3 regions of the Cellvibrio sp. GW822-FHT04B05 genome follow, and region 3 is predicted to be linked to each of the others. Evidence: predicted binding sites of a transcription regulator. Region 3 holds the regulator's gene; each other region holds the start of a gene.
What was found. The regulator FNR, encoded in region 3, switches genes on or off when oxygen is low (the NO sensors DNR and NnrR bind a similar motif). The targets are predictions, from matches to a motif close to TTGATNNNNATCAA.

Region 1 (2,272 bases), on a different contig from region 3:
CACCCAATGCAAACGTCAGCGCAAATACTTTCACCCAGAAACGATAAGCACGCATCCAGACATCATCGCCGCTGCGGTTGTAACGCACTTTGAAATAAAATAAAAACCAGCAAAGTGCGATTGAAATAGAGGGAAATAAAATATGAAAGGAAATATTGGCAGCAAACTGGATGCGGGAGAGTATGAGTGTTTCGAGCATAAAAGTACCTCGATAAAAATGGAGCAATCCTTTTGATAAGCGTCAGCCGGAGATGTTCTCCGTAGAAATTTAGTGCGTTTGCACTATTGTCATGTTGGGATAGGTTACTTTGTAGTTTCTTTTTTACCGGAACCCAACAATCGATCTTTCATATCCAGTACTTTGCCGATGCTGCTGCCGAGTTTGAGCAGCTTGCCCAAATTGGCAGAATCGAGGCGCTGGATTTCCTGCGTCCACAGGGTAATCATCTCAATCAGCTCGTGCATTTCGCGCATCCGTTCTTGCGCATATTCCTCGTCGGCGTTGGCCGGCGTTTCAATCAGCAAGTTGCGCAAAGTAGAGAGCGTGGGGTCAATTTCCCGTTTGCGGCGCTGTTCAATTAGGATTTTGGCGATATCCCATACATCGCCCGGTGCCGAATAGAACTCGCGGCGTTCCCCTTGGCGATGCTGCAGCTTGACCAGTTCCCAGGACATCAGCTCTTTAAGCCCCATGCTCACGTTGGAGCGCGATATGCCCAGTGCCTCAGTAATGTCATCCGCGCACAGCGGTTCTTTGCTTAATACCAGCAGGGCATACATTTGCCCTACTGTGCGGTTTATTCCCCAGCGACTGCCCATTTCGCCGAAATGAAGGACGCAAGACTGGATCATTGGAGTCAGTTTTTCGGCCATGCTGTACTTCCTGAATTTTCAGTATTTACTGAAATTACAGAATTATTTGATCTGCGTCAAGCAATTTGCCTGTTTGTCAGGCATTGCGGCACGGTTTATTTGAGCATGTAAAAAGGTGATTTTATGTTTGCTTGCGCACCGAGGCAGGGCATTTTTCTGGTTATTGTGAACTCGTTGAATGCCGTTTCCAATCTGATATGAAGGTTATGTGCTAGGTTCGACGCGGTATTTGCTGGAGGGAAATATTTGTTGTGACTCAATAGATAACTCCCATATTGAACTTAATTCATAGAGAGATAATCATCATGAACAAAGATCAAGTGAAAGGCTCAGTGAAGCAGGCTGCCGGTAAAGTGCAGCAAAAAACTGGCGAGGCTATTGGCAGTGAAAAACACCAAGCTAAAGGCATCGCAAAACAAGTTGAAGGTAAGGTCCAAAAAGGGGTTGGTGATTTGAAAGACAATCACAAGTAACCCACTGCTTAAAGTGAAGGAAAACCTGGACATTCTGACGCAATGGATTGCGTTAATCCCGCTAAACTTTCTGCTCTATATTCTTTCGCTCGTATGAAATCTGCTTATTCTGTAATTCAAATCTGAATCTTATTTCCCTATTTTCTCTTTCCATTCGGTGCTATCAATTATTCAATCTACTATACGACCGCACGTTAATTTCTATTTCTGTAGTTAACTTTTATGCCGACATTGGGATTTATTATTGGAAGGACAGAGGGTTATCCCGCATAATTTGCTGAATACCGGGTTTTCCTTTGAGTTTCCGAATGCAAAGTCCGCACTGACAGATATATGCGGATGAATAATGAGTACAGTTATGGCTAATGATGGTTCCAGTCCAGATGTAGAAAATTTCTTAACTGATTGCCAGCAAGCATTTGCAGGACATTTCCTGCAGCGTTTGGTGTTATCTAAATATAAAGGCGCTGATACTGAATTGACCCGCGTCACGATTCGCCCGGTGCAAATTAAAGAACAAACGTTGCTGTCGTTTTTATATGAGTATCGTACGAATCACGTGACTAAAAATCTTGCAATTGACAATGCTATACCACAACTGCAACAGTGGTTGGGAAGTGATTTTTATAATGCCCATATGATTACTGATGAGTGGGAAACTCAATTGAGTTTTAGTAAAAAGGGAAAAGTACTGATTAATAAAAACCGTAATAGGAACCCAGTGCGCGCAACGGAAAAGCAAACAGCATCGCCGGAGCTTGTACATAATCGCAATAAGCTGCGCTATATAGAACAAAATCGACCTTATTTGCGTGAGCTGGGCATCACTGATGCTAATGGTCAAATTATCCCTGCTATGTCGCGTAAGTGGAAACAGATCAATAAATTTATCGAAGTACTCTCAGCGGCTATCCATCACACCGGGC
Region 2 (2,272 bases), 570 kb from region 3:
GAGCAACCACGAGGAAACGCAAGGTAGGGTCGGTACGCAATTTATGCCAGGCACCTGACAGGGTCATAATACCGTTGATCATACCGCCCCAGCTTGGCGCGAGCAGGATCAGAGACATCACCATACCCAGGGACTGGGTCCAATCCGGCAATGCGGAGTAGTGCAAGTGGTGCGAACCAGCCCAGATGTACAGGGAGATCAATGCCCAGAAGTGAACAATCGACAACTGGTAAGAGTAAACAGGACGACCCGCCTGTTTGGGTACGAAGTAATACATCATGCCGAGGAAGCCCGCCGTCAGGAAGAACCCTACCGCGTTATGGCCGTACCACCACTGCACCATGGCGTCAGCAGCGCCGGCATAGGCTGAATAAGACTTCGTCAGGGTAACCGGTACAAATGCACTGTTGACAATGTGCAGTACCGCAACAGTGACAATGAAGCCACCATAGAACCAGTTAGCTACATAAATGTGCGAGGTTCTGCGCTTGACGATGGTGCCGAAGAAAACGATGGCGTAGGAAATCCACACCAGCGCCAGCAGGATATCAATTGGCCATTCCAGCTCTGCGTATTCCTTGGCAGAGGTAATACCTTGTGGCAGGGTAATCGCCGCCAGAACAATAACGGTTTGCCAGCCCCAGAAAGTGAACGGAACCAACCATCCACCGAAGAGCGGCGCCTGACAAGTACGCTGTACTACATAGTAGGAGGTAGCAAAAAGTGCACAACCGCCGAATGCAAAAATTACCGCGTTAGTATGCAACGGACGCAAACGGCCGAAGCTGGTGTATGGTTGCAGCAAGTCATTAAGACCCGGCCAAACCAACTGAGATGCGATAAGAACGCCAATTCCCATCCCAAATATGCCCCAAACAATGGTCATAATGGAGAATTTGCGCACTATATCGAAGTCGTATACTGGAGGATCCCCAGCTACTGTCGCATGACTACCCATAGGACTTTCCTATTACTTAAAGAAAAATGAAATCGTTTGTTCTGCCAGCGCCACTTGTCGCTCAAAGCTATACGGCAATCATCACGCCTATACCCCTACTTTAGGTGCGGCATTTTGCCTTATGCGTGGCAATTTGTCTCACCTAACCAGTGCAAGGATTGATATTTATCAAATTATTTATGCGCGTTTAACCGGTTTGTAGAATAGCCCATAAATGGATATTTTCTGTACAAACCGGTATTTCGGCATTTGTTGTTTTTACTTGAGGGTACGTCCTTTGTTTGCAGCAATACGCATACGCAAAGCGTTCAGTTTGATGAAACCTTCTGCATCTTTCTGATTATATGCACCGGCATCGTCTTCAAAAGTCGCTACTTTTTCATCAAACAAGCTGTCGGCAGAACGGCGTCCAACCACATGCACAGAACCTTTATAGAGTTTCACGCGCACATCACCATTAACATGAACCTGGGACTGATCGATCGCCGCCTGCAGCATCAGGCGCTCCGGGCTCCACCAGTATCCGTTGTAGATCATCTCCGCATATTTAGGCATCAGGCTATCTTTCAAGTGGGCAACTTCGCGATCGAGCGTAATTGATTCAATTGCACGATGCGCACGCATCATGATGGTGCCGCCCGGCGTTTCATAACAGCCGCGCGACTTCATGCCTACATAGCGGTTTTCCACGATATCCAAACGGCCAACGCCGTTCTCGCCACCGACTTTATTCAGGTAAGACAGCACAGTGGCAGGAGACATTGGCTTGCCATCAATAGCAACGATGTCGCCTTTCTCGTAAGTCAGTTCGAGATAAGTTGCCTTATCAGGAGCTGCTTCCGGAGTCACAGTCCAGCGCCACATATCTTCTTCAGCTTCAGTCCATGGGTTTTCCAGAACCTTGCCTTCATAGGAGATGTGCAGCAGGTTGGCATCCATAGAGTAAGGCGATTTTTTCTTCTTGGTGAAATCAACCGGGATATTGTGTTGTTCGCAATACGCCATCAGGGTCTCACGGGAAGTCAGATCCCACTCGCGCCACGGGGCAATTACTTTAATGCCTGGCTTAAGCGCGTAGGCACCCAGCTCGAAGCGCACCTGGTCATTACCTTTACCGGTGGCACCGTGGGAGATCGCATCCGCGCCCACTTCGTTGGCGATTTCGATCAAACGCTTGGCGATCAGTGGACGGGCGATTGAGGTACCGAGTAAATACTCGCCTTCATAAATGGTGTTCGCACGGAACATCGGGAACACGAAATCGCGGACAAACTCTTCGCGCAGGTCGTCAATATAGATTTGTTTTACGCCGAG
Region 3 (2,272 bases):
TTCTTGTAGAAGTGAGTTGTTATGGTCTTGCAATGAACTCTTTTTACGCAGCATCCAGTGCTTTTCCAACAAGCCCGAGCATGGCTTCAGAGAGCGGCAACTTTAGCGCTGCTTCATGGCCTTTGGGCGACATCTTGTTCCAGGTTTTTTGAATAATATCGATCAGCTTTGCTTCCTCGTGTTTGGTGGCAAAATCTTCGAGATAAAACTCGATAAAGACCAGGCACACGACATCTTCCAGTGTTTGAACTTCTTCATCGCGTTTCAAGCTGCGTTTGAGCAGTAAATCTTTTACGCGCGCAATAATGGTTTCGTCATAACCTTGTTCAGCCATAATTTCACCAGCGATATCGCCATGTAGCTGTGCCAGATCTAACCGCCATTTTTTGTAACCATTCCTATCCATCGGATAATCACTGCGCGGGCTTTTCCAGCGGCAAATATGTTGGCTGCGGGTTGCCAATTGCAAGGCTTCAGAAGGGGCATCACAAAACTTGTGCAGTTGCGCGCTCATGCGCTGCGCATAAATCCATTCTTTGGCAACAGGTTTGCCATCAACGATTTCAGTGTTGGGATCTTGCAAGTTTGCTGCATCGAATGCAGCGAGGGTTTTTTCCAATCGGACAGGGTTGGTCATTCATCATTACTCATTTGGTCTAGTTACCTGTTTCGCCATTGGCGATATTGCGTAACTGATCCATATTTTTAATCAGGATTTCTTTTTTATCTACCACAATCACATCTTGTTTTTGCAGACGGGTAAAAATACGGCTCACAGTTTCAATCGTCAGCCCCAAATAATTGCCGATATCCGTACGCGACATAGGTAAGCGGAAGGCATTGGCTGATAATTGGCGGCGGCTATTGCGGCTGGAGATACTGAGTAGCAGCGCAGCGATTCGCTCCTCCGCACTGCTTTTGCTGAGCAGGGTGATAATTTGTTGGTCCTGCGTAATTTCCCGGCTCATCAGTTGGAAAAAATGACGTTGCAGATTGGGGATTTGCAAGCTCAATTCTTCCATGCGATTAAATGGAATTTCACACACAGAGGCAGTTTCCAGCGCGATTACCGAATTGGTATAGCAGCTATCGGCGATACCATCCATACCCACAACCTCACCGGGCAAATAAAATCCGGTGACTTGCTCCTCACCACTATCGCTCAACGTTATGGCCTTTACCGCGCCGGAGCGAATGGCATAAACCGAATCAAAGGGATCATTGGCGCGATACAGGTAGTCGCCTTTTTGCAGGGGTTTGCCGCGTTGGATGATGTGATTGAGCCGATCAATATCATCAATATGCAAGCTGATAGGCAGGCAAATGGTGTTTAATCTGCAATTGCCGCAGCTCACTTTTTTATCATGGGCGCAATTGGCATCCTGCGTTTTGACGATAGTTTGATTGAGAGTCATGGGCAGACACCTTAAGGAAACAGCTATCCCTGATGGGGATGGTGGGGTGAAGCTTTATATAAATAGTTTAATGAAGCGATTGTTGCAGCTTTGATAGGGACGGTAAATAGTTGATTTGGGCTCAAGTAAGTAGGTGGCAAAATATCTCTCACTTACTAGATAGATGACTGTTATTGAGTGATTTCCGGTTGCTTGAGATGTGGAATATAAAAAAGGGCTGACGAACCAGCCCGAAGGAGATTAACCGGTGACCCGGTTAAGTGAAAGAGGGTGAATAAGTAGCCAGATTGTATGGCTGTATCTTATCCAGCTGTACCGGTTTACGGGAGTGACAAATTGCCGCATGCTGCATCCGTTATAACTAAAGTCGCTTATTCGTTAGCCAATAGGCTCTTTACATGGCAGTGGCGGCGGAATATATTTGGTCTGCTGGTCTGTTCGCAGCATTATTTATGGTAAGTCACCTCGTTGTTCTAGCAGTCATCTATTAGCACCTCGGTTTGTTCTACATAAGTAACACCTGAATCCGCCAGCGAAGCTCCACTTGGGGTATTCATTTAATTATTTATAAAAAGACAACGAGGTTTATATGGCTAGAAGTACTGGTACTGTTAAATGGTTTAACGAATCTAAAGGTTTTGGCTTTATTGCTAGCGAAGCTGGTCAAGATGTGTTCGTTCACTACAGCGCTATCACTGGTTCAGGTTTTAAAACCCTGGCTGAAGGCCAAAAAGTAGAATTTGACGTTAAGCCTGGCCAGAAAGGTCCGCAAGCTGAAAACGTCATTGGTCTCTAATTCTGGTTGATATAACCGGTAGTGACAGAAAACCGCCTAAAGGCGGTTTTTTATTGCCATC

Region 1: the regulator FNR is predicted to act here: its motif matches at 920-933, upstream of AC1RJL_RS13435 (GbsR/MarR family transcriptional regulator).
Region 2: the regulator FNR is predicted to act here: its motif matches at 1,117-1,130, upstream of ccoN (cytochrome-c oxidase, cbb3-type subunit I).

Annotation. Positions count from the first base shown of each region.
Region 1 is NZ_JBXAMU010000004.1:47,170-49,441, reverse strand. It holds gene AC1RJL_RS13440 (cytochrome ubiquinol oxidase subunit I) at 1-199, opposite strand, end outside; gene AC1RJL_RS13435 (GbsR/MarR family transcriptional regulator) at 304-873, opposite strand; gene AC1RJL_RS13430 (CsbD family protein) at 1,179-1,346, shown strand; gene AC1RJL_RS13425 (DUF1731 domain-containing protein) at 1,591-1,689, shown strand; gene AC1RJL_RS13420 (class I SAM-dependent methyltransferase) at 1,693-2,272, shown strand, end outside.
Region 2 is NZ_JBXAMU010000002.1:705,143-707,414, forward strand. It holds gene ccoN (cytochrome-c oxidase, cbb3-type subunit I) at 1-958, opposite strand, end outside; gene AC1RJL_RS08590 (argininosuccinate synthase) at 1,217-2,272, opposite strand, start outside.
Region 3 is NZ_JBXAMU010000002.1:138,945-141,216, reverse strand. It holds gene AC1RJL_RS06190 (DUF4202 domain-containing protein) at 44-637, opposite strand; gene fnr (fumarate/nitrate reduction transcriptional regulator Fnr) at 657-1,415, opposite strand; gene AC1RJL_RS06180 (cold-shock protein) at 2,005-2,211, shown strand.